DNA from 2 places in the Leuconostoc mesenteroides subsp. mesenteroides ATCC 8293 genome. Region 1 is predicted to be linked to the other one. Evidence: predicted binding sites of a transcription regulator. Region 1 holds the regulator's gene; the other holds the start of a gene.
What was found. The regulator Rex, encoded in region 1, represses fermentation and respiration genes when NADH is low (regulators of the CRP and FNR family bind a similar motif). The targets are predictions, from matches to a motif close to TTGTGAANTANTTCACAA.
Positions count from the first base shown of each region.

Region 2: LEUM_RS00495 (YagU family protein) is a predicted target of Rex. The motif match lies at 9,559-9,576, and genes of this name have one in related genera.

Region 1 is NC_008531.1:1,736,010-1,752,276, reverse strand. It holds gene LEUM_RS08685 (carboxypeptidase M32) at 1-1,223, shown strand, start outside; gene LEUM_RS08680 (phosphocarrier protein HPr) at 1,483-1,752, shown strand; gene ptsP (phosphoenolpyruvate--protein phosphotransferase) at 1,754-3,469, shown strand; gene tsaB (tRNA (adenosine(37)-N6)-threonylcarbamoyltransferase complex dimerization subunit type 1 TsaB) at 3,585-4,295, shown strand; gene rimI (ribosomal protein S18-alanine N-acetyltransferase) at 4,279-4,836, shown strand; gene rimI (ribosomal protein S18-alanine N-acetyltransferase) at 4,814-5,224, shown strand; gene tsaD (tRNA (adenosine(37)-N6)-threonylcarbamoyltransferase complex transferase subunit TsaD) at 5,217-6,233, shown strand; gene LEUM_RS08650 (redox-sensing transcriptional repressor Rex) at 6,331-6,981, shown strand; gene LEUM_RS08645 (lipid II:glycine glycyltransferase FemX) at 6,988-8,025, shown strand; gene LEUM_RS08640 (HAD-IIB family hydrolase) at 8,092-8,910, shown strand; gene LEUM_RS08635 (FUSC family protein) at 8,920-9,402, opposite strand; gene LEUM_RS08630 (nitroreductase family protein) at 9,495-10,238, shown strand; gene LEUM_RS08625 (type I phosphomannose isomerase catalytic subunit) at 10,273-11,232, shown strand; gene LEUM_RS08620 (mannose/fructose/sorbose PTS transporter subunit IIA) at 11,485-12,429, shown strand; gene LEUM_RS08615 (PTS mannose/fructose/sorbose transporter subunit IIC) at 12,469-13,275, shown strand; gene LEUM_RS08610 (PTS system mannose/fructose/sorbose family transporter subunit IID) at 13,290-14,204, shown strand; gene LEUM_RS08605 (DUF956 family protein) at 14,283-14,642, shown strand; gene LEUM_RS08600 (YitT family protein) at 14,672-15,505, shown strand; gene groES (co-chaperone GroES) at 15,629-15,913, shown strand; gene groL (chaperonin GroEL) at 15,942-16,267, shown strand, end outside.
Region 2 is NC_008531.1:80,178-96,444, forward strand. It holds gene LEUM_RS00455 (ECF transporter S component) at 1-77, shown strand, start outside; gene LEUM_RS00460 (flavocytochrome c) at 274-1,671, shown strand; gene LEUM_RS00465 (XRE family transcriptional regulator) at 1,852-2,742, shown strand; gene LEUM_RS00470 (hypothetical protein) at 2,839-3,477, shown strand; gene LEUM_RS00475 (ArnT family glycosyltransferase) at 3,674-5,776, shown strand; gene LEUM_RS00480 (glycosyltransferase family 2 protein) at 5,797-6,801, shown strand; gene LEUM_RS00485 (GtrA family protein) at 6,911-7,366, shown strand; gene LEUM_RS00490 (FAD-dependent oxidoreductase) at 7,547-8,917, shown strand; gene LEUM_RS00495 (YagU family protein) at 9,005-9,544, opposite strand; T-box leader at 9,753-9,998, shown strand; gene LEUM_RS10660 (hypothetical protein) at 10,067-10,213, shown strand; gene LEUM_RS00500 (glutathione S-transferase C-terminal domain-containing protein) at 10,649-11,731, shown strand; gene LEUM_RS00505 (MmgE/PrpD family protein) at 11,706-13,040, shown strand; gene LEUM_RS00510 (GNAT family N-acetyltransferase) at 13,062-13,619, shown strand; gene LEUM_RS00515 (amino acid ABC transporter permease) at 13,634-14,302, shown strand; gene LEUM_RS00520 (amino acid ABC transporter ATP-binding protein) at 14,317-15,069, shown strand; gene LEUM_RS00525 (transporter substrate-binding domain-containing protein) at 15,104-15,919, shown strand; gene LEUM_RS00530 (amidohydrolase) at 15,945-16,267, shown strand, end outside.

The sequences.
Region 1 (16,267 bases):
ATATGACAGGCAATATTCCTGAACAAGATTTTATTGCTTTTCAGAAAACACTTTCGGAAGCACAAGATTTTTGGGCAAGAGCGCGTGAGGCTAATGATTATAAAGTTTATCAGCCATATTTGGAACGAATTATTAGCTATTTGAAGCAATTCATTCCGCTATGGCAAAAAAATGAAAAAACACCATACGATGTTTTATTAAATCAATATGAACCAGGATTAACTGTCGAAAAATTGGATGCAGTATTCGACCAAGTTAAGAATGGTATCACAACATTGCGTCACAAATTGTCAGCCAATGATTCGATACCTAACGATGAATTTTTAAGTCGTAAGGTCACTAAGGTACAACAAAGTAAGTATGCTATGGCGGCTGCACAAAGATTGGGTTACAAACTAAATAAGGGCCGGCTAGACGATACGATCCATCCATTTATGGAAGCTCTGAATCGTGATGATGCTCGTATCACCACACGCTGGGACGAAAATAATTTTCAAATGGCAGTTCTAGGCATTCTCCACGAGGCAGGCCATGGACTCTTTGAACAAAATGTTGATTCTAAGTATGATGATGTACGTTCAGTTTTGCCAATCAGCATGAGTATTCATGAATCACAATCGTTGTTTAATGAAGTTATGGTTGGAAGATCAAAAGAATTTTGGGCAGTTGAATATCCAAAGTTACAAGCAATTGTGGCACCAACATTTGATGATATTAATTTTGATCAATTTTATCAAGCGTGGTTAAAAACTGAAGCCACACTGATTCGTACTGAAGCGGACCCGCTAACTTATCCACTGCACATCATTATTCGTTATGAAATTGAAAAAGCAATTTTTAACGATAACGTTGATATAAGTGATTTGCCAGCACTCTGGAATAAGAAATATAAAGAATATCTTGGTTTAGAAGTGCCAGATGATTTGACTGGTATTTTACAGGACATTCACTGGGCGGGCGGATCATTTGGGTACTTTCCAAGTTATGCACTCGGTCATTTATATGCAGCTCAATTTAGAGCAACCATGACAAAGACGTTAGATTTTAAAGCTATCTTTGAATCGGGAGATTATTCACCAATTTTTGAATGGCGTAAGGAGCATGTTTGGCAATATGGTGGAGCTGTAGACCCTAATAAAGTATTGGAAGATGCTACGGGAGAACCTCTAAATCCACAGTACTGGCTAGACTTTGTTAATGGCCTGTATGAAAATTTTAAGTGAGAAAAAAGCGTTGAACTGATGATGTTTAACGCTTTTTTATTGTGGATATAAGTTGTTTCAAGTATGAACAATCTATTTTTCAGAAAAGAGGACGCAAAATCAATGTAAACGTTTTCATTGAAAAAGCCGGTAAATAGGCATTTCTAGCTTTAGTGCTTGATATAACAATGATTTGTGCAATATTCTACTTGATATTTTGTAAGCGCTTTGATAAACTATATTCAGAAGCTGATTAACAGCACAAAGGAGAATTTTAAACATGGCACAATCAAAAGACTTTCATATCATCGCAGAAACAGGTATTCACGCACGTCCAGCAACTTTGTTAGTACAAGCAGCTTCAAAGTTTGCTTCAGATGTTACTTTGTCATATCAAGGTAAGGATGTTAACTTGAAGTCAATCATGGGTGTAATGTCATTGGGTGTTGGTCAAGGAGCCGATGTTACTATTAAGACTGAGGGTGCTGATGAAGAAGCAGCAATGACAACAATTGCTGAAGCAATGGCTACAGAAGGACTAGCAGAATAAAATGACGAAAAACTTCAAAGGAATCGCGGCAAGTAACGGCGTAGCAATTGCTAAAGCCTACTTGTTAGTTGATCCAGATTTGTCTTTTGAGAAGACAACAGTAACAAATGTGGCGGCTGAACAAGCACGTGTCGACGATGCTTTGAAGGCTTCTAGTGATGATGTTAAATTGATAAAGGCAAAGGCAACCGAAAGTTTAGGTGCTGCAGAGGCTGAAGTATTCGAAGCACACCTAATGGTTTTGGCTGATCCAGAAATGTCTGGTGCAATTAAACAAAAAATAGAAGATGACAAAGTTAACGCTGAACAAGCTGTCAAAGAAGTCACAGATATGTACATCAGTATGTTTGATGCGATGACGGATAATGAATATATGCAAGAACGTGCAGCAGATATTCGCGACGTAACGAAGCGCATTTTGTCACATTTATTGAACATTTCTTTGCCTAATCCAGCACTAATTGATGAAGAAGTAGTTCTTGTATCAAAGGATTTAACTCCTTCTGATACAGCGCAACTAGATCGTCAGTTCGTAAAAGGTATTCTAACTGACCTTGGTGGTCGAACAGCTCATGCATCAATTATGGCACGTACGTTGGAAATTCCAGCGGTGGTTGGTTCTGAAAAAGCAACAGTTGAAGTTTCTAGTGGTGATTTGGTCATTGTTGATGGCTTGACAGGTGATGTAATTGTTAATCCTGATGCCGATACACTTGCTACTTATCAAAAAAAGGCAGCCGATTATTTCGCACAACGTGCGGAATGGGCTAAGTTAAAAGATGAGAAATCAGTGTCTGCTGATGGTAAAGAATTTATCGTTGGTGCTAACATTGGCGCACCAAAAGATATGCAAGCTGTTTTAGACAATGGTTCTGAAGGCGTTGGTTTGTATCGAACAGAATTCTTGTATATGGAATCTGATCATTTACCAACCGAAGATGAACAGTTTGAGGCTTACAAATCTGTTGTCGAACAAATGGGTGACAAGCCCGTTACAGTTCGTACGATGGACATTGGTGGCGATAAGCATCTTGATTATTGGAAATTACCTGAAGAAGAGAATCCGTTCTTAGGTTATCGTGCCATTCGTATTTCATTGGATCAGACTGATATTTTTCGCACGCAATTACGTGCATTGATACGGGCATCTGCGTTTGGCAACTTATGGATTATGTTCCCAATGATTGCAACATTAAGCGAATTCCGTGCTGCTAAGAAAATTTACCTTGAAGAACGTGAAAAGCTTGAAAAAGCGGGTGTGGCTACGGGTGAAGTTAAGTTGGGCATTATGATAGAAATTCCAGCTGCAGCAATTTTAGCCGATAAATTTGCCAAAGAAGTTGATTTCTTCTCCATTGGTACGAATGATTTGATTGCCTATACAATGGCTGCGGATCGTGGAAATGATCGTGTGGCGTATTTGTATCAACCATATAATCCGTCTATCTTACGATTAATTAATACTGTGATTTCAGCTGCACACAAAGAGGGCAAGTTTGTCGCAATGTGTGGTGAGATGGCTGGTGATCCTGTGGCAGTACCACTATTAGTGGGTATGGGATTAGATGAGTTTTCAATGAGTGCACCATCTGTTTTGCAAACTCGTTCCTTGATGAAAAAGCTCAATACAGCTGACATGAAAGTGTTGGCTGAAAAAGCATTGGACGTTGAAACGAATGACGAAGTGATTGAGTTAGTTAAGGAAGCAACAAAGTAATATTTAGAAAAAGCGCCATTGGCGTTTTTTTTTGTGCTCTATAACGGTTTTTATGATTACTAATAAATATAACAATTCTCATTCAAGTTTTATTATTTGTGATAAAATTAAACTTATGAAGATTTTAGCATTTGATACAAGTAACCAACCACTAACAGTGAGTTTGGCAGAACATAATAGCGTAAAAAACGTTTTCACTACCAATGTAGCACGTAACCATTCCATTCAGTTGCTACCAGCCATTCGAGATATTGTGGCTGCTGAAAATTGGACACTACAAGATATTGATCGTGTTGTTGTGGCTCAAGGGCCAGGATCGTTTACGGGATTAAGAATTGGTGTCACAGTGGCAAAAGTTTTAGCCGATACCTTGGGTGCTGAATTATGTGGTGTATCTAGCTTAGCAATTTTAGCGGAACAAGTTAAAGCTGACGGGCTAGTGGTACCATTATTTAACGCCCGCAATAGAAACGTTTTTGCTGGTGTATATCAAAATGGTGTGAGTATATTTACTGAATCTCATCAGCCAATTACAAATTTATTTGCTTTTTTGGAAGCAAAGGACGAACCAATTACTTTTCTGGGTGACACCTCAGAATTTAGCGATGAAATGCAAACGCTTTTTGGTGAGCGCGCAAAAATTTTGTCACCAGAAGAGAGTTTACCGGATGGGGTGGGTATTGTAACACTTGGATTGCAAGAAACACCTACAGAGAATATTCAGGATTTTAATCCAAATTATCTACGCAAAACGCAAGCAGAGCTGAACTGGATTGCTGCTCATCCTGGTGAGGATAAACCAGAAAACTATGTTTTTGAAATTTAGAAAATCAAAGCATTTATTAAATAGTTTGCCAAAATATACCGAAAAAGTCGTTGATGTCCAAGGGACAACATTTTTATTAAGGCGAGCTACGATGTCAGACATCGATATGCTAATAAAAATTGAAGAAGCAGTTTATAATGGTTCAGCACCATGGCTTTTACGTGATTTTGTGAGTGAACTGTCACGTCCGCATGTCCGACTGTATTTAGTCATTGAACGGCGTGGTCAAATTGTTGGTTTTGCTGGTGCTGCTTTGCGCACTGACATTCATGACATGCACATTACTAATATAGCTGTCCTACCGGTATGGCAAAATAGCGGCTTGGGCACGATACTCATGCAAGAGTTAAAATTGTTTACTAAAAAAACAGGTATGTCATCAATGACTCTGGAGGCCAGAGTGTCCAACCTGGGCGCACTGGCATTGTACGAACGACTGGGCTATAAGCAAACAGGTATTAAGAAAGGATATTACCTCGATAATCGCGAAGATGCGGTATCGATGGCATTACACTTTGATGATTCGACGAGCAACAACTGAAGATATTGACTTGATATGGCATATAGCCGATGCTGCTTTTGGATCATCCCCTTGGCCCAAAAGCGTTTTTGAACATGATTTAGCTAGTCCCAGGACAGCTTATTTTATCGGGGATGGTGGCTTTGTTGGTGTCACGACAATACTTGATGAAGCTGAAATTGTTAGTGTTGCAGTACATCCTGATTATCAAAAACAAGGTGTGGCACAGAACATTTTTAAACATATTTTTAATATGAAGCAAGTCACTCGATTTTTGCTTGAAGTATCTGCACAAAATGGTGGCGCCCAAGCATTATATAGAAAGCTGGGATTTACAGAGTATTATCGTCGTGAAAAATATTATAGAAATGGTGATGATGCAATTATGATGGAGAAAAAAATTGACTAAAATAATTTCCTTTGAATCAAGTGCGGATGAAACAAGTGTCGCCATTGTTGAAGACGGTCACATTGTGCTAAGCAACAGTGTGGCTACCCAAATTAATTCACATCAACGCTTTGGTGGTATTGTTCCTGAAGTGGCCAGTAGACATCATATTGAATGGATTACTCGGGTACTAAATGATGCTTTAAACACGGCTCATGTAGAACCCAAAGCGCTTGATGCGGTTGCTGTGACATATGGGCCGGGACTAGTCGGCTCTTTATTAGTTGGTTTAATGGGGGCGAAAACATTTGCTCTGGCGCATGGTTTACCAGTTATTCCAGTTAATCACTTAGCAGGTCATATTGCGGCGGCAAATTTTAACAAGCCAATTAAATATCCAGCGATGGCATTAATGGTTTCTGGTGGACATACTGAACTTGTATTGATGCGTGAAGAAAACCAATTTGAAGTCATTGGCGAAACACGTGATGATGCAGCTGGAGAAAGCTTTGATAAAGTTGGGCGGCTATTAAATTTGCCGTATCCTGCTGGGAAGACAATTGATGAGATGGCTCATAGAGGCCAACCAACCATTAAATTTCCAACTGCCATGGCACATGAAGATAACTATGATTTTAGTTTTTCTGGTTTGAAGAGTGCGGTAATTAATTATGTGCATCACGCCAATCAAAAAGAGGAAACAATCAATCAGAATGATTTGGCGACTAGCTTTCAAAATGCTGTTGTTGATGCATTAATTGGTCGAACAAAACGAGCATTAGAAAATTTTCCTGTTAAAAGTTTTGTATTAGCTGGTGGTGTCGCCGCAAATTCTCAATTACGTGAAGAATTGACTATGCTATTAAACGATTTTCCAAAGACAGAATTTATCCCTGTTCCGATGCAGTATACAGGGGATAATGCAGCAATGATTGGTGCTGCGGGTTATTGGAATTACAAGAAAAATATTTTTGCTGATTTAGATTTAAACACGGATCCGGGATTGGATTTTGAATTGTTACAATCCTGACATCATTGTGAAAACATCACTATCTTTTGGTAAAACCTTTTTATATATGGTATACTAGTTATGCAAAAGTTCACAAGTTTAATTAATGGAGATAATTATGACTCAACAACCTAAAATACCGCGTGCAACTGCTAAGCGGCTACCTATATATTTTCGTTATCTAACATTTTTACATGATGCTGGCAAGGAACGGATTTCTTCCTCAGAGTTGAGTGAAGCTATTAAGTTCGATGCGGCAACAATTCGTCGAGATTTTTCATATTTTGGTGCGCTAGGTAAGCGTGGCTACGGTTATGATGTCAAAGCGCTTTTAGATTTTTTCGCCAATGTATTGGACCAAGACAGCTTAATTAATGTGGCTTTAATCGGTGCTGGTAATCTTGGACAAGCTTTATTAAACTTTAATTTCCATCAATCATCAAATATGCGTATTGCAGCAGCATTTGATGCAGACGAAAAGCGTACAGGCACAATTTTGTCAGGTGTGCCAATTTATTCAATGGAAGAGTTACAAGAGCAAATAACAGCACAACGTATCAATATTGCCATTCTAACGGTTCCACAAGGTGTTGCACAAGAAATTACCAACCAGTTAGTCGAAACGGGTGTCAAAGGTATTTTGAACTTTACACCAGTACGTGTGACTGTTCCAACTGGTGTTCGTGTGCAAAACGTTGACTTAACAAATGAATTACAGACGTTAGTTTATTTCATCGAAAACTACGGCTCAATTACGACAGGACTATAATTTCACATGACTATTTTAAATTTAGATGATTCCAAAAAAGTAACTGATTATCAGCAATTCGTTCGTGAAAATCCCCGTGGACAAGTAACACAAGATCCATTGTGGGGAGAGTTGAAATCTAACTGGGGACACATTTATGTTTACCACGAAACTGACGGAAAAATTGATGCCGCTATGTCCGTTTTAACCGTCGAAGCAGTACCAGGAAAACTATTAGCTTATGTTGGCCGAGGGCCAGTAGCTGATGTTGAGGACATTGACTTGATTAAGTCAATGATTAATGAAGCATTGACGGCTTTGCCAGATAATGTATTTTTGGTACGTATGGATCCTGAGGTGTCATATTCTGATGCATTAAATCAAAAGTATCTTGATGCTGGATTTAAAACAAGAAATAAACAAGTTAAGCATATGCATGGGAACATTCAACCACGTAAGAATGTTGTTTTGTACTATGATGGTCGCGGTGAAGGGGCTAAGCCCATTACAAATGAAGATGAGTTAATGCTTCATTTTAAGCCGAAAGTCAGAAATGATATTCGTCGTGCTTTTCGTGACGGGGTTACTGTTACAAGTGGTGATGGTGAAGAAGACATTCGCGCATTGTTTGATACATATGTGTCGATGGCGAAGAGCCATGGCATTACCCATCGACCAATTGACTATTTCTTACGAATGCAAAAATTATGGGCTGGTACGGGATTATTCCGTGTTTATCTAGCGCATTATGAAGATCAAGTTATTGCCAGTGGCCTTGGATTCTCTTATGGCGATGAGATTTGGTACATGTACGCTGGTTCATACCGTGAATTTGGAAAGCATAATGCGCCTGCTGCTATCCAATACGAAATGCTCAAATGGGGACTTGAATTAGGCAAAGTTGAGTACGATTTTGGTGGCATTGGTGAATTTGATAATTCAGATGGATTGTACAAATTTAAGCATGAATTTGCTTACCATGATCCCCATGCTGAGTACATTGGTGAACTAGATTGGGTAATTGATGAATCTGGTTATCAAGAATATCTTAAACAATTTGAATGAAATTAGCGCTTAACGGCGCTTTTTTGGTACAATTGAAAGATAGTATTTACGAGTAGGAGACAAGTAATGTCAATTAAATTAATTGCGTCGGACATGGATGGCACGTTTTTAACGGCAAATGATGAATATAGTCAAGCTAGATTTGAACGCGTTTTATCAATTATGGAGACACGCGATATGCGTTTTGTTGCGGCTTCAGGGCGTCAAGTTAAAAATCTACAACAATTGTTTGCCCCAACAATTAATAATGGCTTTGAAATGGATTTTGTTGGTTCCAATGGTGCAGTTGTATCAACATTTGAACAACAATTGTATTCAGTACATTTGTCAGCTAATCAATTAGAAAAGGTCATTGACTGGAATGCTAAAAATCCGGAGTCAGCGGAAAACATTATTATCATGACAGGTGATAAAGGAACATATGTGTCTAACCATGCGACAGGTCAAGTCGCGGAAATGGTTTTTCAATTTTATCCCAACGTCAAGCAAGTTGAAAAATTAATGCAAGTTGATGATCACATTTTGGGTATTACTTTTGTGTGGCCAAATAATGAAGTGCATCAACATGTGTCTGCGCTGAGAAATATTTTTGGCAACGAATTGCATGCAACTGGGTCAGGATTTGGCTCTGTTGATGTTTTAGGAAAAGGTGTGGATAAGGCAGCCGGACTACAAGTTTTGCAAGATTACTACAATGTTTTAGATAGTGAAGTAATGGTGTTTGGCGATAATGGCAATGATTTAGAGATGCTGACTAAATACGAAAATGGGTTCGTGATGCCTAATGCGGAGCCGTTTATGCAACAAAGAGTAACTAAAAAAGCCGTCGATGTGAACACAAACGATGGCGTTTTGAAGACAATTGAGCAATATTTAGGTATTTAAAAAAGCGGCTCACGTCGCTTTTTTTGGTGACCAGAATCGGTTAATCGCGATTGCTATGACCACACCGATGAAAGTATCAATGATACGATCAATGACATAAACTATGGTTGCACCAGCTGGAATGTTTAATGAAATCATTAATAAGGCAGCCATGGCCCCAATAACACCACTATTGTAGTTGAAGCCATCTAATAAAACAATTACAACAATAACAAGTAGAGGTAAAAGAATCATGGAAACCCAGGCAGCTTGATGTGTTTGTTGGTGAACAATGAAATAAAATAGCGCAAAAGCACCACCGACTGTGTTAGAAATCAACCGTACTTTGGCAAAGTTGAGCGTTTTATCCCAACTTTCTCGCAGTGCAAAAACTGCCGCTAAACACGCAACAAAAGGCGGACGATTAAAAAAATAAAATGACGTGATGATTAGCATAACGGCTAGAGCAGTCTTTAATGTACGTAATCCTAATCGAAACTTCCCGAATTGCATAAATTTCTCCAATTAATATTTTATTATTTTATCATAATTTTATGGTACTATCTAGTTATGAATATTATTTGGTTTCATGAAAGGATTTTACTATGTCTAACCCAACCTTAGATGTGCTTAATCAACATATGTCCATACGTTCCTTTACAGATGAAATGGTCTCTGATCAACAGGTTTCAGAAATTATTCGTGCGGCAACTGCTGGGCCTAATATGAATAATTACCAACCAGTAACTTTTATAGAAATTACATCACAAGATATAAAAGCTGATATTACCACTAAGGTAGGCATGAAATATATTGAAACTGCGGCAAGATACTTTGTTGTAACAGTTGACTACAATAAAGATTTAATAGGCTTAAACAATGAGCAGCGCCGCCAGGCAGAAGAGAACATACAGAGCTATGCATTACTTGAAGGTGGTATTGTGAGTGCCGGCATTGCTCTTGGACGGGCTCAAGTCGCTGCTGAATCGCTGGGATTAGGTAGTGTGACCATGGCTGGTGCATTAGGGGCCTTTGAAATTTACGAAGAGCATCTCAACTTGCCACGCTATGTGAAAGCAGTGATGGGCTTTTCAATTGGTCATCCGGCGGATAATCCTGGTATTAAGCCAAAACTTGGTGAAAGCGGATTTTTGATGAAAGATCGCTATAATCAAGTACAGCTAGAAGAGTCAGTTTCCGCGTATAATAAAGTGATGGTTGAATATTATGCGAATCGAGGTATTGAACGTTCTTGGACAGAAAACAATGCCCGAATGTTAACTCGTGAACGAAAAACAACACCATTATTGACGCAGTATGCTAAAGATAAAGGATTTAACCTAAAATAAAATTTTTTTGAATAAAAATGAAAGCGATTACATTATGACAATATTACATTTACAAGCAGAGTTACATGAAAAGATGTGGGGTGGAAACGCCTTGGAAGACTTTAATTATAAAATCCCGAGTGATCACACTGGGGAGGCTTGGACAATTGCTGCCCATAGCAATGGACAATCTACTGTAATTAACGGGAAATTAGCAGGTCAAGGATTGAGTCGAGTTTGGCAAGATCATCCAGAATTGTTTGGTGGTCATGGACGTGATGAAGCATTTCCACTATTAGTGAAAATTTTGGATGCCCATGAAAATCTATCAATTCAGGTTCATCCGAATGATAAACAGTCTCACGAAAAATTTGGCAAAACAGAAAGTTGGTATATTTTAGATGCAAAGCCAGGTTCTAAAATATATTATGGTCATCATGCGAAAACACGAGATGAACTTAAAAAGATGGTTGATCAAAAAGAATGGGACAAGTTATTACGCACAATTCCAGTGCAGAAGGGAGATTTCTTTTATGTCGCTTCTGGTACATTTCACGCTTTAGGGGCCGGTATTATTGCTCTTGAGATACAACAGAGTTCTGACACAACTTATCGATTCTACGACTTTGATCGAATTGATGCCGCCACAAAAGAAAAGCGTCCGCTTCAAATTGAAGAGGCCTTAGCAGTCACTACTGTACCTCATGTAGATCCTACCTTAATTCAAGATACCACGATTGTTGACCAAACTGTCATTGAACGTTTGGTAGTAGCAACAAAATTTACCATAGATAAGTTGTTGGTTCGCGGTCCATCATTGTTTGAACTAACTCACCATTATGAACTGTTTACGGTGATCGAAGGGTCCGGTTTTATTGATGCCGATCAAATCAAAAAAGGTGATAGTTTTATAGTTTTGAGTGATGCAAAAAACTACCGATTAAATGGTGATATGACGCTCATACGCAGTTTTGTCACACCTACAACAACAAATAAAGACGTATTTGTGAGATGAATTTAGAAAATGTCGCTAGATTGTAAGTTATTATTTCATTAGTTTTCATCACAATTTACCTTTTGAAAAACTATTTTATGAAAAGAAAATACAAGGTATGTAAGAAAAAGTGAAAGCTTGTACTTTTTGGTAAACTAGGATTATAATTAAATATGTAAACGGTAACAAAAAACTTACTTGAAAGCGTTTACAAAACTGTTTTGTTCCGTTATAATCATATAGTAAGTATTTTAATGAGAAGGAGATAACCGGATGGTTAATCTAATTATTGCCAGTCATGGAGACTTTGCTAAAGGCATACTGATGTCAGGTTCAATGATTTTCGGTGAACAAGAAAATGTTGAAGTTGTTACATTTTTGCCTAACGAAGGGCCAGACGATTTAGATAAGCATTACCAGGAGGCATTGGCGAAGTTTAATAATGATGATCAAATCCTATTTTTAGTTGATTTGTGGGGAGGATCACCATTTAACCGCGCTAGTTTAATTCAGAAGCAAAATCCAGAAAAAATGGCTATCATTGCAGGGTTGAATTTACCAATGTTAATTGAAGCCTATGCTGGCCGTTTGAGCCAAGATACAGCCGCTGGATTGGCTACGTATTTGGTTCCAGTTGCTAAGGATGGTGTGAAGTCAGTTCCAGAAGCCAAAGAAGAAACGGAAGCTAAAACCTCCGAAAAAATTGTTGGCTTAAAAGAAGGACACATCAATATTAAGCTAGCCCGTTTGGACACACGTTTACTTCATGGGCAAGTGGCCACGGCTTGGACACCTGATTCAAAAGCAAATCGTATTATTGTTGTTTCAGATGCGGTGGCCAAGGATGAGCTGCGTAAGAGCTTGATCCAACAAGCTGCGCCTAACAATGTGCGCGCAAATATTGTACCAATCAGTAAAATGATTGAGGTGGCTAAGGACGATCGCTTTGGTGGTGTTGACGCATTCCTGCTGTTTGAAACGGTTGAAGATGTGTTAACTGCTGTAGAAGGTGGCGTACCGATTAAGTCATTGAATGTTGGTTCAATGGCACATTCAGAAGGAAAAACAATGGTCAACAAAGTTTTGTCTATGGATAAAAATGATGTTGCCACTTTTGAAAAGTTACGCGACTTAGGCGTTGAATTTGATGTTCGAAAAGTGCCTAATGATAGTAAGGCTAACTTGTTTGATTTAATCAAGAAAGCAAATGTTAAATAATTTGACATGTAAAATGTTTAATTAAGAAAGGTGTCTAATATGTCTGTTATTGCGATAGTTTTAGTCGTAATCATTGCCTTCTTTGCAGGTATGGAAGGTATTCTGGATGAATTTCAAATTCATCAACCGCTAGTTTCAGCCACGCTAATTGGTTTAGTAACTGGTCATCTGACAGCGGGTATAATTTTAGGTGGTACATTGCAAATGATCGCCTTAGGTTGGGCTAATATTGGTGCGGCTGTTGCCCCTGATGTGGCCTTGGCCTCAGTAGCTTCCTCAATCATTATGGTTAAAGGTGGCGATTTCTCTAGTACAGGAATCTCAGTGGCCGTAGCTTCAGCTATTCCTTTGGCTGTTGCTGGTTTGTTCCTGACAATGCTTGTTCGTACTGTTGCGGTTGGATTGACTCACGGAGCTGATGCTGCTGCTAAAGAAGGAAAAATTGGTACTATTGAACGCTTGCATCTATTTGCACTTGTACTACAAGGTCTACGTATAGCTGTACCTGCTGCTATTTTAATTGCTGTACCTGCTGCGGCAGTGAGAGCAGCTTTGACATCTATGCCAGAATGGTTAACTGGTGGCATGGCTATAGGTGGTGGAATGGTTGTCGCCGTTGGTTATGCATTAGTTATTAACATGATGGCAACTCGTGAAGTATGGCCATTCTTCGCTATTGGTTTTGCGTTAGCAGCTGTTAGTGAACTAACGTTGATCGCGTTAGGAGCAATTGGTGTTGCACTTGCTTTGATCTACATCAACTTGTCAAAAATGGGTGGTAACAGTAACGGTTCAAATGGCGGCGGTGGTAGTGATCCAGTCGGCGACATTTTGAACAAGTACTAGAAAGGGGCAAGATGATGGCTGAAAGAAAAATTGAATTAACTAAAAGAGATCGTATGTCAGTTGCATGGCGTTCACAATTCCTCCAAGGTTCTTGGAACTATGAACGTATGCAAAACGTTGGATGGGCTTATTCCATGATTCCTGCGATCAAAAAATTGTATAAGTCAAAAGAAGATCGTGCGCTAGCCTTGCAGCGCCATTTGGAATTCTTCAATACGCATCCTTATGTTGCTTCACCTATTCTTGGTGTGACATTAGCTTTGGAAGAAGAACGTGCCAATGGTGCGCCAATTGATGATACTGCTATTCAGGGTGTTAAGATTGGTATGATGGGTCCTTTGGCAGGTATTGGTGATCCGGTCTTTTGGTTCACAATCCGACCAATTCTGGGTGCACTGGGTGCATCATTGGCAATTAGTGGTAATATTCTGGGACCAATTTTATTCTTTGTTCTTTGGAACATTATTCGTATGGCATTCTTGTGGTATACACAAGAATTTGGTTATAAAGCTGGAAGTGCCATTACGCAAGATTTGTCTGGTGGGTTATTGAAGGACATTACAAAGGGTGCTTCAATACTTGGTATGTTCATCTTGGCTGTCTTGGTTGAGCGCTGGGTATCGATCAAATTTATTCTTGAACTGCCAGCAAAGAAGTTGGCAAAGGGTGCCTACATTAATTTCCCAAATGGGAATGTTACCGGCGCACAGTTGCAGAAGATCTTAGGTGAGCAAGCTTCCGGATTATCATTGACAAAGTTAGCCCCTAATACGTTACAGAGTAACTTAGACAGTTTGATTCCTGGGTTGATGGGACTCTTACTGACATTCTTGGCAATGTGGTTGTTGAAGAAAAAAGTATCACCAATCGTTATGATTATTGGTATCTTTATCTTTGGTATCGTAATGCATGCCTTAAACATAATGTAATAGCATTCATGTTAAAAGTGCTTGTCAATCTGGCAAGCACTTTTAATGGTACATAGAAAATAATAGGGGAACATATTCATGGTACAGTCTTTAAACGCAAAAGCAGAATATACAACGCAAGGCATTTCTTATCTAGGTATTGGGGCGAAGTATGGTAAGATTTTAGTAGGAGATCAGGCGTTCGAGTTCTTTAATGATAATAATGTTGAAGATTATATTCAAATTCCTTGGAAAAACATAAGCGCTGTCTACGTACACGTCACAGGGAATCGAGTTAGTCGCCGATTTAAAATTAAAACAGATAAAATTGATTTAGATTTTTCTGCTAAGTCGTCGGGCAGTTTACTTAAAGTGATGCGTGAGCATCTAGGAAACGACAAAATATTACGAACTGCATCCTTATGGGATACTATTCGGTCACGATTCAAACGCAAATAAATGAATGCCACAAACAATGAGGATATTAAATGAAAATACTTAAAAACTATCAAGCACTACGTTATATTGTTATTGTAATGGCACTCGAAATCGTAGCAATCAGCATTAACTTTTTTTATGCACCGGCAAAAGTTGCTGCTGGTGGCGCAACTGGATTGGCTATTTTAATTAACGAATTGGTGGGTTTTGATCGAGCAGCTACTGTGTTGATCGTCAATTTGATTATGATTGTTTTGGCAGCTGTTTTTTTGGATCGTGGTACCACAGCGCGAATTGCTTTTGGCAGTATTGTTTTGCCGGTGTTATTGAAAGTTACACCAAGTTTTCAAGTTTTACAAGATCGAACCTTTGCGGTGCTTGTTGGTGGTAGTATTTTTGCTGTTGGTGTAGCATTACTTTATCGAATTGATGCTTCTAGTGGTGGAACTGCAGTGCCTCCGATGATTTTTAAGAAGTATTTTCGCATTTCACCAGCTTTATCTCTGCTGGCAATTGATACAGTTGTTTCGTTAGGGAACTTGGTAACGCAAGGGTTAGAAGCACTGATTTTGGCGCTTTTTTCATTAGTTATTACTGCGGTTGTGATGAACTATATCGAAACTGGTTTGGATCGTCGTAAAATGGTCTACATTACAACAAATGATCGCATTGATGATTTGAAAAAATATTTGCTTGATGGTGACAAGGGCTTCACAATTATGGATGTTCGTGGCGGTTATATGGGTGATGGACGTGAAATGTTGATGGTGGTCCTTGATAATCATGAGTATAATCATTTTTTGCGTGGCATTCATCAAGTTGATCCGGAGGCTTTTACGATCGCTTATGATATTTCTGAGGCGCATGGAGGGACTTTTCTTTGATGACGTGACAACTAGATCACGTCTTTTTTGTTGACATTTTTGATGATAGTGTTATACTTAAAATTGTAATTAGCACTCACGTTTAAAGAGTGCTAAAAAAGAAAATCTCGGAGGTATGAATCCATGTTGAAGCCATTGGGTGATCGTGTGATTATTGAAGTAACGGAAGCTGCAGAAGAAACTGTCGGTGGGATTGTTTTGGCAAGTAATGCCAAGGACAAGCCTGTTACTGGTAAAGTTGTAGCTGCGGGTACGGGTTATGTCTTAAATGATGGCACAGTCCGTGATTTGACAGTTAAAGTCGGTGATGAAGTCTTGTTTGATAAGTATGCAGGACAAGAAGTGTCATTTGAAGGGCAAGATTACTTAGCATTGCACGAAAAAGACATAGTTGCAGTTGTCGAATAATTATCAAATCAAAGGAGATATTTAAATCATGGCTAAAGAATTAAAGTTTTCAGAAGATGCACGTGCAAAGATGAAGGCCGGTGTTGACAAGTTAGCTGATACAGTTAAAACGACTATTGGACCAAAGGGTCGTAATGTTGTTTTGGAACAATCATATGGTGCACCAACCATTACCAATGATGGTGTAACAATTGCTAAAGCAATTGAACTAGAAGACCATTTTGAAAATATGGGCGCTAAGCTTGTCGCTGAAGTTGCTTCAAAGACAAATGATATCGCAGGTGATGGTACAACAACCGCTACTGTTTTGACTCAAGCAATTGTCGGTGAAGGTTTGAAGAACGTGACTGCTGG
Region 2 (16,267 bases), 380 kb from region 1:
TAGTTGTTGTCTTTGTGATATATCGAGTACTAGCTGAACAGTTTAAACGATTATTTGTAAGAAATAATTTTAGTTAAACTTCGACTTAACGGTAAAAAGCTATTATCTTATTATTTATAGGATAGTAGCTTTTTTGCTCATAACAGTTGTGATTAACGAACACTATTTTTTCTGACGGTGGTTTCTGAATTAACTCTAAAACGACTGAAGTATAGTAAGATAAAGATATATTTTATTAAGCATAGTGATTGCCATAAAATGGGGGGAGCAAATATGGTCAAATTTAATTTTTCATGTACCAATATTGATAATTTGAAAAGTTCATATGATTTTGTAGTTATTGGGTCGGGCGCGACGGGAATGACTGCTGCCATTCAGGCGCAAGAATTAGGGCTGGATGTGGTTATATTTGAAAAGTTAAATAGCCTAGGGGGTAATTCAATGCGCGCGTCTACTGGTATGAATGCTGTTGAAACGATGACACAATTAAAGTATCAGATAATTGACTCGCAGGAATCATTTTATGAAGAGACACTTAAGGGTGGAAAAGGTAGTAATAATAAGGAATTATTGTCATATTTTGTGAGACATACTGAATCTGCAATTGAATGGTTGTCTTATCATAATATTGAATTAAATGAGATTGTATCGACAGGTGGTATGTCAAAAAAACGCGCTCATCAACCAACCGGTGCCACTGCAATTGGCGGTTATCTTGTAAAGGGGCTGCAACAGCAGTTAGCGGAGAAGCGCATCCCCGTCTTTAATCAGACAAAAGTCTTATCTTTAGTTAAGAATGATGGTCATATCTCGGGGGTTGAGATTGAGCACCCGCAAGCAGGAAAAAAGATTATTAATGCCAAAACAGTTCTGATTGCTAGTGGTGGGTTCGCACAGAATCGTGCCATGATGTCAGTATATGCTCCTGATTTATTAAGGTTAGGCACGACAAATCATCCCGGTGCGACCGGTGACGGTATTAAGCTTGCAACAACTGCCGGTGGTGCACTGGTAGATATGAACAAAGTACAAGTTCACCCAACTGCCCAGCAGGAAACGGATCATATTTATTTAATAGGCGAGGGATTGCGCGGTGCTGGTGCTATTTTGATCAATCATTTAGGCAAACGCTTTACTAATGAAATGGCTACGCGTGATCAGGTGACTAAGGCCATTGATGACCTGCATCAGGATGGAGCGACACTGGTATTTGATCAGGGCATTTGCGAGGCATTTAAAGCAGCCGACTTTTATGTTGCCATGGGGTTAGCTGTTTCAGGAAATACAATATATGAGCTAGCGGAAAAAATAGGTGTAAACCCTAATAACTTGGAAAAAACAGTAAGTGGTTGGAACATGTATCAAAAGGCCTTTGAGGATATAGCATTTGATCGCCAGACAGGCATGGATCGTGGTATTGAGAAGTCGCCTTATTATGCAATTCACATTAAACCGGCCGTTCATTACACAATGGGCGGAATAAAGACTAATCGTTTAACTGAAGTTTTAAATGAGATAGGTGAGGCAGTACCAGGATTATTTGCTGCTGGTGAGGTGGCTGGTGGATTACATGGAGATAATCGCATTGGTGGTAATTCAATTGCCGAAACAATTGTTTTTGGTCGACAGGCGGGCCAGCAAGCTGCAAAACATGTTTTGAGTTTGTCATAAATTAAATTTTTGAGAGAAACGTGGAAAGACTATTGGTGAGGCAATAGTCTTTTTAGTATGCAACTACTAGTTGCGACCAGCGCAGCTAAAGGGATACAGAGATATTGCGCTTTTGATGGTCAAGTGAAATCTTTTACGTATAATAAAACCTGTGCACAACAAAGTGAAGGGAATTAAAATATGGAAAATATATTCAGTTATCAGCTCAATATGTTACGGCAAAAGAAAAGTTTATCGCAGGAGATTATTGCTCAAAAGTTATATGTTTCGCGTCAATCCGTTTCAAAATGGGAGCGTGGGGATGCTGAACCAGACATTGATAAACTTATTGCGTTAGCGGACATCTTTGGAGTTGATTTAAATTATTTATTGGCCGGACAACAGAGCCCAGAAGAATTATTATTGAAGTTGACGGCCGTTCGTAAAGGCTTTAAAAAACCAGTATTAAATGATGTGAATTTAGAAATTTATGGTAAGGATCGCATTGCATTATTAGGGAGCAATGGTTCGGGTAAGTCTACTATTGTAAATATTATTGCGGGCATGCTACGACCAGATGCAGGTCACATCGAAAGATTATTTGATCCCAAAGAGGATTTAAATGTTATGCCCCAAGAAAATACTTTAATAGAAACGCTTCGATTGGCAGAACATATAGCTCTTTCTGCCGGCATTCATCGCATTTATTCAACGCAATTTGTTAGTGGATTATTACAAAAGTTTCATTTGGAAGAACAAGCTAATGTCAGAATTAGTGATCTATCTGGCGGTCAAAAAAGAAGACTTGCATTATTGCTAAGTGTAATGAGTTCTTCAAAGCTTTTGATTCTAGATGAACCGACAGTTGGCATGGATTTAGAATCTATTGATTTCTTTTGGAATTATATGGATCATGTTGCTGGTAGTGTTTTGACTATTACACATGATTTTAATCAAATTGATCGGTATTTTAATCGTGTTTTGTTATTAAAAGACGGCGTGATTGTACAAGATGAAAAAGTGACGGTAATACATTCTAATAATCAGACAATTGAAGAATGGTACCGTAAGTATAATAATAACGAGGGGTGATACAGGATGATTACATATATAGAATTAAAGGAAACGTTTCGAAATAGACGCTTCATTTTATTTACACTTATTTCACCAGTAATGTGGTACATATTCATGGTTAATATAGCAAAGTCTGCCGGGTTCTTTACTCATCGTTATTCGAGTATTTGGTTTGTTGCTTCTTGCGTAATGGGTATTATGGGCAACTCGGTTGTTACGTTTGGAAAAACCATTAATCGTAGTCAAAATTTTTACTTTTTACAGGCTAAAACCTCGCGTTATGGTATAAAAAATTGGGTGTTGGATCAAATGATGATTCAGTTGATTTTAAATGTCCTCATTGCGTTAACTGTAACCATTTGTGGTGTTGTTATGCAGACAATACAAGTAGACATTAATTTTATTTTTGAGGTCTTGTTGTGTCAGATCTTGGGAGTATACTTTTGTTTAATAGGATTTGCGATGGGCATCGTAGCCGATAACAAAGTGTTGGATGCGTTATCCTTTCCAATTATGATGGTTTGGGCATTATTGATTATACCTTTTGATACGTGGACCACAGGAAGATTCGTCACGATTATCAGTGCTGTTCAAAAGCTGTTTCCTGGGTATTATTTATTTACGATAATACAGCATTTGATTGATAGTAGCAGTCTTGGATATAGTTTATTGCGTTTTGTAGCAACGATTGTTATGACTGCTGTCCCTATAGGGGTATTTACTTACCTGCATATTCGACGGATGACGAGTTAATTACATTTAATAAATGGGGTTGTGTTTGGATAGAAAATAGAAAGCATAAGGTGCATATTTGCATGTTATGCTTTCTATTTTTATGCATTAAGTCAATGTAAAAATGCATTGATTTAATGTTGAATTAATTTTTGTTTAACTTACATATATTAATCCACTCTTACAATAAATTTATCTGAATAAGGAGGTAGCAGTTTTGCAATTAAAAAGAATGCAAAAAACAGATTGGTATTTAGTCGGTATTTTAATACTAAGTGCCTTTCTGTATGGTTGGGGTATATGGGATGCTGGTAGTGCTAATAGCTACTATACGGCGGCTATTACCTCGATGACAAAAAGTTGGTCGAATTTTTGGTACGGCGCTTTTGATCCAGCAGGATTTATTACTGTTGACAAACCGCCAGTTGCATTATGGCTAATGGCCATATCAGCTAAAATATTTGGTGTACATGGCTGGTCGGTTGTTTTACCAAGTGTTTTGTCGGGTATAGGATCTGTTTACTTAATGTATAAATTATTAGCACCAAAGTTTGGTTTATTGGCCGGAAGAATTGGGTCCTTGATTTTGACATTAACGCCAACGGTGGTTGCTAATAGTCGCACAAATAATATGGATGCTATACTGGTATTTTTCTTGCTTTTAGCTGTATATATTTTACAAAAAGCAGTCGCTAAGAAAAATATTTGGCTAGTCATTGTCAGTTTTGGTTTGATTGGTGTGGGCTTTAACATCAAAATGTTACAAGCCTTCATGATTTTACCAGCAATGCTTGTTTATTATTGGGTAGCAATCAAACTACCGTGGAAAAAGAAAATTGCTTGGTTAGTTGTTGGTATGGCTTCCTTATCGATTTTTACAGTAGCCTACCCGTTGGCAGTTGATTCTGTTGACCAATCTAGTCGACCATATATTGGTAGCTCACAAACGAATTCATTAATGGAGCTAGCATTTGGATATAACGGTACCGAAAGATTGTTAGGACAATCAACAGGAACCGGCGGTGCTTTCCCTGGCATGGGAAGTACCAAAAAATCAACAGGAACTCAAAAAAATAACGGTGCTCCGAGTGGTAAAAAGCCGAGCGGGTCAGCGTCAACTGGTAAAATGACCGGACAGGCACCGACCGGACAACAAAACGGTGGTAAAGCGCCAACTGGCACGCCACCAAACCAATCTACAAATAAAAACGCAAACCAGGCTAAAGGCAAAGCACCTGGTCAGTCAGGAAAAATGACCAGACAAGCACAAGGTGGCCAGGGTGGCGGTAACAGTGCATTTGCTATTGGATCAGCTGGACCATTTAGGCTTTTCCAATCAGATTTGGGTTCACAAATTGGTTGGTATCTGCCACTTGCAATTCTTGGACTTATTGCTGGTTGGTTTGGATTTAGAAAACGTGGTGCTAAATGGCACCATGTTTCTGAGGAACAATCCGAGGTTCTGCTCTGGGCGGGCTGGTTCGTTCCAGTCTATGGATTTTTCTCAGTTGCTAGCTTCTTTCACCCATATTACACAATTATGCTAGCCCCTGCGATTGCTGCACTGACAGCAATTGGCGTAGCGGCGGTTGTGAAAATGTCTGCTCAAAGCAATAAAGAATCAATGATCGCACGAATAGTGGTCAGTGTTGCCGTATTAACAACGCTTCTACTGCAAGCGTACTATGTATGGTCATATTATCAAATTATCAGCATTATCTTGATTATTGTAGCAATTGGCTTATCTATCTGGTGGTTATTGCCTAGACAAATCAATAACAAAATAAAAATTGTCTTGTCGGCCATTAGTATCTTACTAATGGCAGGCTGGTGGTCGTTAACACCAACATTGTCGCACAATTCTGCAGCAATACCAGCCGCTAGTCCTTCCCTGCTAAGTCAAACCGGAAGCAGTGATATGGGCGGGGAAGTCAATAATCAATTATTGAGCTACACTAAGAAGCATCAAGGCAATGCTAAATACTTATTTGCTACAACAGATTCTAATTCAGCATCTGGATATATTATCAAATCAGGCAAAGCAGTTATGGCTATAGGTGGTTATAACGGTACTGATCCAACGATGTCTCTATCCGAGTTTAAGAAGCTAGTCAAGTCGGGACAACTTAAATACTTCGTTATGGGTAATAATAGTAAAACTTCAAGTGGTCAAATTAGTAAAATACTAACTTGGGTTAAAAAGAATGGTACTAAGGTCACATATAGTTCTAGTACGTCAAATCAAAGTTCCCCAACGCAACAAATGGGTGGACAATCACAAAGTACAACGCTATATGATCTATCAAATATATACGAATAAGAAAGGAGAATACTTTAAATATGCTGACAAGATTTACAACACCAAGACTTGGGTTGATTTTACCAGCCTATAATGAGCAGGAAGTTTTGCCTACAACCTTGTCCAAATTGAATACGATTAAAGAGACTTTGATTCAAAAAAATCTCATTAGCGACGATAGTTTTATTATGGTTGTGGACGATGGCTCTGTAGACAATACATGGGAAATTATTCAAGAAAAAGAACAATTAAATTCTGATTTAATTGGTGTCAAGTTATCTCGTAATTTTGGCCACCAATCAGCATTATTAGCAGGAATGTCAGAGAGTATTAAATTAGCGGACATTGTTATAACACTAGATGCTGACTTGCAAGATAATCCAGACATTATTCAAAAAATGGTGCTTAAATATAAAGCGGGCAATGAAATCGTATATGGGGTCAGATCCAGTAGAAAAACCGATACATGGTTCAAACGTAATACGGCACTAACCTTTTACAAAATTTCATCATTCTTAGGTGTTGAAATGGTACCAGATCACGCCGACTTTAGATTAATGAGTCGTGTTGCCGTGCTAGCATTACTGCGACTACCTGAGCGAAATGTTTTTCTACGCGCTATGGTACCGCTAGTTGGCTTTCAGTCAGATAAAGTTTTCTATGAACGTGGTGAACGTCAGGCAGGTACATCAAAATATCCATTAAAAAAGATGTTGAGTTTTGCTATTGATGGCATTACCAGTTTCAGTGTTCAACCGATTCGTTTATTATTTAATTTAGGCATTCTTGTCATCAGCATCGCCAGTATTGAAATTGTTTACACAATATTTGAAAAAATGATTGGAAACACAGAAGCAGGTTGGTCATCTTTGATGATTTCCATTTGGTTATTGGGAGGCATTAACTTGGTAGCAATATCGATTGTTGGTATTTATATTGGCAAAATATTTACCGAAGTGAAGCAACGACCTTTATTTCAAATTGAAACTGAAACAGGGCTATTCGTGGAAAAGCTACGTAAAGTTGATGACTATACCATGAAGTGATTTTCAAGGATAATACAGTTGATAATGATATTGTTCAATAGTAATCAAAGTACTCTTTGGATTTGAATGGAGACAAATCGTTTTGCGTAAATATTTACTTTCTGAAAAAATGAAGTATATTTTCTGGGGTGTGGCAACGACCATAGTATATTTAATCGTTCGACTCATTTCCATGAAAATATTTGATGACACAATGCTGCCTGTCCTAATCTCGCAGACACTGACCATTATATTCGCATTTGTTGTTAATAAACTGTTTGTTTTTACAACCAAACAAACAAAAAGCGTGTTCGTTCAGTTCGTCAGATTCCTTTGGGGACGGTTATTTGTGGCCGGAATTGACTTCTTTTTAACCTACGTTATGATCGAAAAATATAGCAATATTTTTATTCATATTTTCTTTCTTAATCAAGTAAACTTTAAGCTATTTCCTTTTTCATTACCAATAGTAAACCAATTCGCTTCAAATAGTACGGAGCTAAATAGTTTTCTAGCAATTATTTTGATACAAGTGTTATCGGTAATTGTAAATTATCTTATTTCAAAATTTATGATTTTCAATTAACATCTTTATCAGCTACCTGTAGATAAAAGTGATGACTTTATTTAAGAACAAGCAAGTTTAGAGCAGCTATTTGATATAGCTGTTCTTTTTTGTCAAAAAATCAAAACGATTGCTTTCTGTTTAGAATTGTTCTAGCATGGTAGGTAGGAAAAGGATAACAATATTAAGGAGGAATTAGGAATGTCAAAAACAAAGATTATTATAGTTGGTGCATCTCATGGGGGACATCAAGCTATTCTAGAACTAACTCGTAAATACAAGAACCTTGACATCAAGTTGTTTGAAGCCGGTGATTTTATTTCATTCATGTCTTGCGGCATGGAATTATATTTGGAAAATAGTGTTACTGATGTTAATGATGTTCGTAATTTCCGTCCTGAAGATATGGAACAGTTGGGCGCAGAAATTTACAGTAACCACGAGGTACTGGCAATTGATGCTGATGATAGAACAGTTTCTGTCAAAGACGTTACTACCGGTAGTACTGAGAAATATAGCTATGATAAGCTGATATTAAGTTCAGGCGTGACACCAAATAGTCTACCTGTTCCAGGGACTGATTTAGAAAATGTCTACCTCATGCGTGGTAAAGATTGGGCAACAAGTATAAAGGCCAAGTTAGAAAATCCCGATGTTAAAAATATCACAATTGTTGGTGCGGGTTACATTGGCGTTGAGGCAGCGGAAGCTAGTGTTAAGGCCGGGAAAAATGTTACTTTAATTGATATGATTGACCGCCCTTTGGGAAATTATTTAGATGCTGAATTAACAGCTGTTCTGGAAAAGGAATTAGCTGATAAAGGTGTAAAAGTGGTTACTGACGTTCGCATCGAAAGTTATGAAGGAACTAGTCAAGTAACGGCAGTAAAAACAGATGAGGGAAAGTACCCGAGTGATTTAGTTATTCAAGCCGCTGGGGTTAAGCCAAATACGAATTGGTTGAAAGGTGTGATTGATTTAGACGATCGAGGCTGGATTAAAACGGATGAATATTTACGGACGAATTTACCAGATGTTTATGCTGTGGGAGATGCGGTTCTATCGTATTCAATCCCTGCCCAAACTAAATTACCAATTGCACTAGCAACCGTTGTACGGCGTGAAGTCCGTTATATAATCGCACATTTATTTGAAAATCAGCCCTCAGTTCCTTTCAAAGGGGTCGTTGGCTCGTCAGCGTTAAGTGTGTTCGATTACCATTTTGCAACGGCTGGATTAAATACCACAACGGCCCAAAAATCAGGTGTTACTTTGAAGTGCTCCTTCTACCAAGATACCTTACGGCCCGACTACGTTCCTCGAGAAAATGGGAACACCGAAGTTTATGTCGAGCTGGGCTATGATCCGCAGACACATCGTATTTTAGGCGGTGCGGTGCTATCGACTTATGATATAACGGCTCAAGGTAATGTTATTGCGCTAGCGATCGAACACGGACTTCGTTTGGAAGATTTGGCTGAAGCCGACTTTTTCTTCCAACCAGGATTTGACCGACAATGGAGTCTATTGAACCTAGCGGCCCAACATGCACTTGGTGAGCCTAAATTTTAATTAGTTTGTGAATAAGGTAATATTAGGCTACAAATAAAAAGAAACGCAACTCGAAAGGTTGCGTCTCTTTTTATTTAATAAGTAGAATTATACGTTTTCTAAATGACCATTCTTATCCTTAGCAATTAAGAAGTAGACCGTCACTGCGATCGACCATGCCCAAACAATATGCCCAAAGAACTCAGAAATATGTTCATCTAAAGGTTGATTCCATGGAGCTGGAATTGTTCCAAATGCAGGCATGATAATGATATGCCAAAGAATCCAAAGGAATATACCATAAGCAGCACCTTGCCACAAAGCTACTTTAGACCAATATTGAGATACAAATACGTATAGTATTGCAAACGCAATGGCAAATGAGAAGTGTAGAATCAATGTGAACCAAAATACTTTTTGATCTTGAGAGTAGTAAAAGAATGAATGAACTAGTTTAGATGGAATGCCAAGCTGTTCAGCCATATGTTGTGGTGGGTTAGTGGCATTACGAGCTAGTGTACGTGGTGGCAAAATATTTTCCCAACCGATTTTAACCATTCCTGAAATCATCCCTGCAATAAATCCGTAGAAAATACTTTTAGTAATGATCTCCTTTAGTGATGCAACTGGTTTATTTAGTGTAACCATAGTGTTTCTCCCTTATGTGAATCATTTAACAACTGTTAATAATACAGCCATTGGGATCGTTTGTCAATTCATTTGATTTCGGGAATATGTTCGATTAATTATGGATATTGCCAAAATTGTGAAATAAAATACTTGTAATTAAAAAACAATGAGAATAAAAATAAATGGTTGCAAAATAATTATAAATAGTGTAAGGTTATTACAAATAAATGAGACAAAGAAAAGATAAGTAAATTTTAGGGGTAATCAAAGAGAGCTAACATTTGGTGAAAGTTAGTATTACGAATGAATTGAAAATGGTCTTGGAGTCGTTAGTGGTATAAGCATGTTCGTGAATACCGCTCGGGTGCGCCCGTTATCGCGTTAAGGTATCTCTCTTTTGATGTACCTGTCAAGTATAAAGTAGTGATACTTTATAGAATTTGGGTGGTAACACGAGTTTTTCGTCCCATAATCTTTGTAGATAATGCAAAGATTATGGGACTTTTTTTGTTGATGAATAAAATGAATGGAGAATAAGTAATGACCAATAAATTGTATGATGTTTTGACTGTATTAAAGAAGTTTCCATGGATTGATTTAACTATTTTTCCAGCTTTTATTGATGTGGGCTTTGAAACAATATTGATATCGGATAGCAAGCCTATATCGTCTACGACTAAGTCGTAATTATCAATTTTAACTTTAAAGAAGTAACTGCAGTTTTAAAGACAAAGAAAAGATAAGTAAATTTAAAGAGTAACTGAAAGAGAGCCGACGAATTGGTGAAAGTTGGTGTTACGAATAAGTTGAAAATGGTCTTGGAGTCATAGAATGGGTGAGCAAGTATGTAAATTCATTCCGGGTGTGCCCGATATAGCACAGAGTTTTGTTAAAAAACAGAACTTAAAGAGAATAATTTAGTGATAGATTATTGAATGCGAGTGGTAACACGATTTTCGTCCCGCAATCTGGCTATTTTTAGCTGGGTTGCTTTTTTGTGGTCTGAAATAAAGGGGGTGGTCATAATAGAGCTGAAAACAGCCTAGTTAAGGTGATATATAAAGATGATGATTTAAAATACTTAAAAAATATAGACGAAAGAAAGATTTGAGGAGAAACAGTATGAGTGATCAAACACTACAAAAAGAACTAGAAAACATTGAGGTAACGGATACACTACAGGCGTGTCCGATTGATTTTTCACAATCAAAGGTTGCTAATCCGCGAGCGCATCAAAAGCAAAAAGAATATGACAACGGTAAAGACAAGTCCAATTTTAATGAACGAGAAAAGTTTTCAGCCTATCAAGGCCCCCAATTTAAAGCCCGGTTTACAGACGGTACGCTTCCTGTTACACCTAACCGTTATCGCTTGATTTGGTCTCGTCATTGCCCTTGGGCTAATCGTATTGCCATTGGTATTGATTTATTAGGTTTAGATCAAGTGATTTCTAATGGCATCGTTGATCCTTTGAGACCAGCTGGGGTAGTTGGAGACTGGTTCTTTACGTTAGATGATGGGGATGTTGATCCAGTATTAGGGATTCATTCACTTGGGGAAGCTTACCGGTTAGCTGATCCTTCATACGATAAAAGAACGACGGTACCAGCACTCGTTGACACTCAAACCGGTAAGGTTGTTAACAATGATTATAATAATTTAATCAAAGAATTTGCCTTAGCCTGGCAAGAATATGTACCAGAAACTGCACCGGACTTATATCCTAAGAACTTGCGTTCAGATATTGATGCGTTGAGTGACATCATATTGATGGACATCAATTATGCGGTTAATGAGGCGGGTCATGGACGTTCTCAAGCAGATTATAAAAAATGGTATGACAAAGTATTTAATCGATTAGATTGGCTAGAGGAGCGCCTAGCCAACCAACGCTACTTATTCGGTGACCAAATAACATTAGTAGATATTAATTTATATGTCACGCTGTCACGATTTGACTTAGTGTTTTATCAAAAGTATTTTGTTAATAAAAAACGTTTAGTTGATTATCCTAATTTGTGGAACTACGCTAAGGATTTGTATGCCATCCCTGCATTTGGCGACAATACTAATTTTGAATCAATGCGTCAACGTTTTTATGAGGTTGATCATACACCGCAAGAGGATCTGCCTCGAATTATTCCATTAGGGCCAGATGATAGTATTTGGGAAGAAGCAAATGACAGAGCAGAAAAATTTGGTTAGTAATACTCGGAAGTTAGCCCAGTTAATTGTAGATTCCAAGTTCCAAATAGACGAATTGAATGTTGCCAAAAAATGCTTTGTGGATTATTTAGCAAGTGCCTATGTTTCTAGAAATGAACCAGCGGTGAAAAGATTATTTGACACACTCAAAAATGCTGGACCGGCTAAGCTTTTAGGTCAAGCTGGTACAGCTAGTAGTGATCATGCCGCATTATTTAATGGATTCGCTGCACATTACAATGATTTCGATGATGTTCAAGCTAATTTTCGCGGCCATCCAAGTGTTGTCATTTATTCAGCTTTGTTAGCTCTTGCTGATGGGACTGAAAGTGCAGATAGATTTTTTGAGGCCTATATTGTAGGTGTGGAAATTGCTGGACAAATTGGATTTCAAGTCAACCCAACACACAAGTTATCTGGGTACCACACAACTGCAACCCTTGGTACGATTGCTGCAGCTGCTAGCCTTCCTTTCTTTAAACGTTTTTCCTTGGGTCAAACTATCGACATTTTATCATTTGCTGCTACACAAGCCGCAGGTCTTGGAATAGAGGCAGGTACTGATACTAAGCCAATGCATGCGGGGTTAGCTGCACAGCGTGCGGTGCAATCCTATCAATTTGTGTCCAGCCAACTTACAACCAATCAAGATGTTTTTAACAATCAAACAGGCTGGGTAAAAATAGTTGTTGGGCAGGAATTAGATTTAGATTTAATAGAATCAACATGGTTAACTCCTGCTCAAATTATCACGCCTGGCATCTGGTTTAAGCGACATCAATTTTGCTCTGCTGCTATGTCTGGGTATGATGCAATCAAACAGGGCTACCTTCAGGGAATTAATATAAAAAACATCAAGCAAGTAATTTTCCATTTTAGACCTTTTGGAGATAAGGTCTTGCGGTATAAGCAACCATTGAATGGGCAAGAAGGAAAGTTTTCAATTGAGTACATTGCGTGGCAAATATTAACCTTTGGGGATGTGAATGACGAACTTTTTGATAGCAGTGTAAGTACAGAAAAGTTTCAAGAGATGAGTTATTTGTTTAAAAGAGTTAATGATTTAAAGAATATAGCTGTTGATCAAAGGGAAATACTAGTTGAGTTCGTGCGTACTGACAAATCTATCAATACAATATATATTGATTGGCCCCAAGGGTCACCACAGAATCCACTAACAATGGATGAGATATATGTCAAATTAGCTCATGCATTGTCGATAGATGAAAATGAATTATTCGATATTTTGACGGCGGGATTGACATCGAAATCGGTAGCAGGATTGCTTAACATTATTGCAAGAATTTAAAGCAGCTACCCTGGAGGAAAAGTGATTACTAATCGATTCATTAAAAAAAATGAAGTAAAAGAATTACAGCTCTTATTACATGAAGCGTATAAGAGTGACACACAACTAGGTATTAATTTTCAAGCGGCAAGAGTTACTTTACAACAGATTGATGAACATATCGAGAACACAGCAACCTTTGTGACAGAGATAAATCATACTATTGTAGCGACGGTATCTGTCAGGTTACCTTGGTCAAAAAATCCAGGTCCGTATGCTATACCTCATCTTGGATGGGTTGCTACTCATAGTCAGTTTTCAAAGCAAGGTTATGCAACACAACTTATTGATTGGGTTGAAAAAGAGTACATTCAAAAACAACTAAAAGCTCCAATGGTTAGTTTAGGAACAGCGGTTGAACATCCTTGGTTAAAAAGATTTTATACTTCAGTTGGTTACCAACCCGTTGAGATGGTACAAAAAACGCCGGATCATTTGACAGTGTATATGGTAAAAGTTTTGAATAGAAAATTTGACCAGTTAGAGTCTGAACAATTGAAGAAATATCTAAATAAAAATAAAACAAAAGTACGTTATTAGTGAGTAGGTGAAATATGAATTTTGATTGGCATTACTTTGTAAATACATTTCCAGAACTTGTGAAATATATTCCGATGACGCTTTTGTTAGCAATACTATCTATGTTATTAGCGATAGTATTGGGTGGCATAATTACATTACTACACTTTTCGCATTATAAGGTTATTCATTGGTTTGCTTCAATATATGTATCTTTCTTTCGAGGAATGCCAGCTTTGGTGCAGCTATTCTTAATCTATTATGGTTTACCACAAATTTTCCCGATATTTAAAGGGTTGCCTGCCATTATTGCCACTGTTATTGGTCTTGGTTTCAAGCAATCTGCTTACTTATCTGAGGTATTTAGAGCAGCGGTAAATTCTGTTGATAGAGGGCAAATAGAGGCAGGACAGTCACTTAATATCAAAAGTTTTAAAATTTTCCGTTATGTAATTTTACCGCAAGCATTTATCAATGCCTTACCTGCTACGGGTAATACATTTGTTGGTTTGTTAAAAGAAACTTCGTTAGCCTTTACTTTAGGCATAACAGAGGTTTTTGCAGAAGGAAAGATGTTGGCCGGTGATTCATTTAAATATTTTGAAACATATTTAGCGGTCGGTCTTACATATTGGGTGTTAATTATTCTTTATTCATGGGCACAGTCTGGGGTAGAGAGAGTACTGAACACGCCATATAGTTAGAAAGGATAGACATTATGGCTCTGATTGAAGTAAATAATTTATCTGTTGAAATTAAAAAAAAGAAAATACTGCAGGAAATCAATTTTTCTGTTGAGAAGGGAGAGGTAACGGTTTTGGTTGGACCGAGTGGTTCAGGGAAAACAACGCTCTTACGAACACTAAATCTGTTACAAGAACCTTCTCAAGGTACTATAAAAATTGGTGGAACATCTATTGATGGCCGTAAAATTAACAAAAAATCAACGCGATCCTTACGATCGGAGTCAACAATGGTATTCCAGCAATTTAATCTATTTAAAAATATGACTGTCATTGAGAATGTGATGGCACCCCTATTGTTAAATAAATTGGCTAAGTGGGATGAAGCACATGACATTGCTGCATCAGTTTTATCGGAAGTAGGATTAGTGGCGTTTCAAGATAAGTATCCAAGTTCACTTTCAGGGGGACAGCAGCAGCGCGTTTCAATAGCTCGTGCAATTGCAGCAAAACCATCTGTTGTCTTATTGGATGAGCCAACCTCGGCATTAGATCCTGAATTAGTTGGAAGTGTTTTAAAAACGATACTGGCATTAGCCAAACAGCATATAACAATGGTTATTGTGACACATGAAATGGAATTCGCCCGACTAATCGGAAATCAAATTATTTTCTTAGAAAATGGACAAATTGTCCATAAAGGATCGCCTGATCAAGTCTTGTCAAGCAATGGTCCCAAAAGAGTCAATGATTTTGTAAATTCTGTTTCAAAAAATAATTATTTATAAGCTGTATTGAATAAAAAAGAAAAGAGAAGAGCGTATGAAAAAAAGGAACCCAATCATTAGTGTGATTATCGTCGTAGTATTAATTGCTATTGTTGCCGTAGGCGGTTTGATTTATCAAACCAATAACCATAAAAACGAAGCCAAAGGAGATACTAAACAAAAAGTGCTTAAAATTGGCGCGACGGGAACCAGCTTCCCAACAGCATACAAATCAAAAGGAAAATTAGTTGGTTTTGATGTTGACGTAATCAATGCAGCAGCAAAAAAAGCAGGATACAAAGTACAGTGGGTCACTGGTGAATTCGATGGTTTGCTGGGGCAACTAGATAACAATAAGCTTGACACTGTGGCTAATGATGTTGCTATTACACCAGAAAGAAAAGCTAAGTACAAGTTTAGTAATATTTATAACAAAGAAGAAACAACAGTAGCAGTTAACAAAGATTCTGATTATAATACATTAAATGATTTAGAAGGCAAGACAATTGCTGGCGCATCTGCCTCAAACAATACCAAAAATTTGCAAGACTATAATAGTAAAATCAAATTTAAGTTATATGATGCCCGTGACGTCACTTTTCAAGCTTTACTAGCAGGGCACGTTGATGGTGTGGTTAACACACGTAATAATTTAGAGGCGTTAATCAAAGCCAAAAATTACCCTTGGAAGGTTGTGAAAGGGAGTGCAGCAACTGTAAATATTGCCTTGCCTTTCCGTAAAGATGATAGTGAAAGCGCAAAAATATTAAAGAAGCTCAACCCAGCAATCAATAAACTAAAGGAAGATGGGACGTTGAAAAAACTATCCGAAAAATACTTCGGGTATGACGCAACAGCTGATTTAAAGTAACAGGATAAGAACATGAGGCAATATAATGGCAATCAATGACAAAACACTAGAAGATAAATTAACCAAGGTACGCCATCAGCTGCACCAACATCCGGAACTATCTAATCAAGAACACCAGACTACATTGTTTTTAAATAGTTACTTGGAAACTTTAGGTTATCATATTGTAACACCACAAAAATTATTGACTGGTGTGATTGCTGAAATAGGGCCAAGTGAATCAAACGTAATTATTGGATTAAGATCAGATATTGATGCCTTACCAATCGCCGAAAAAACTGGGCTCAATTATGCATCGGTTAATGAAGGTATTATGCATGCTTGCGGGCATGACTTCCATATGGCTTC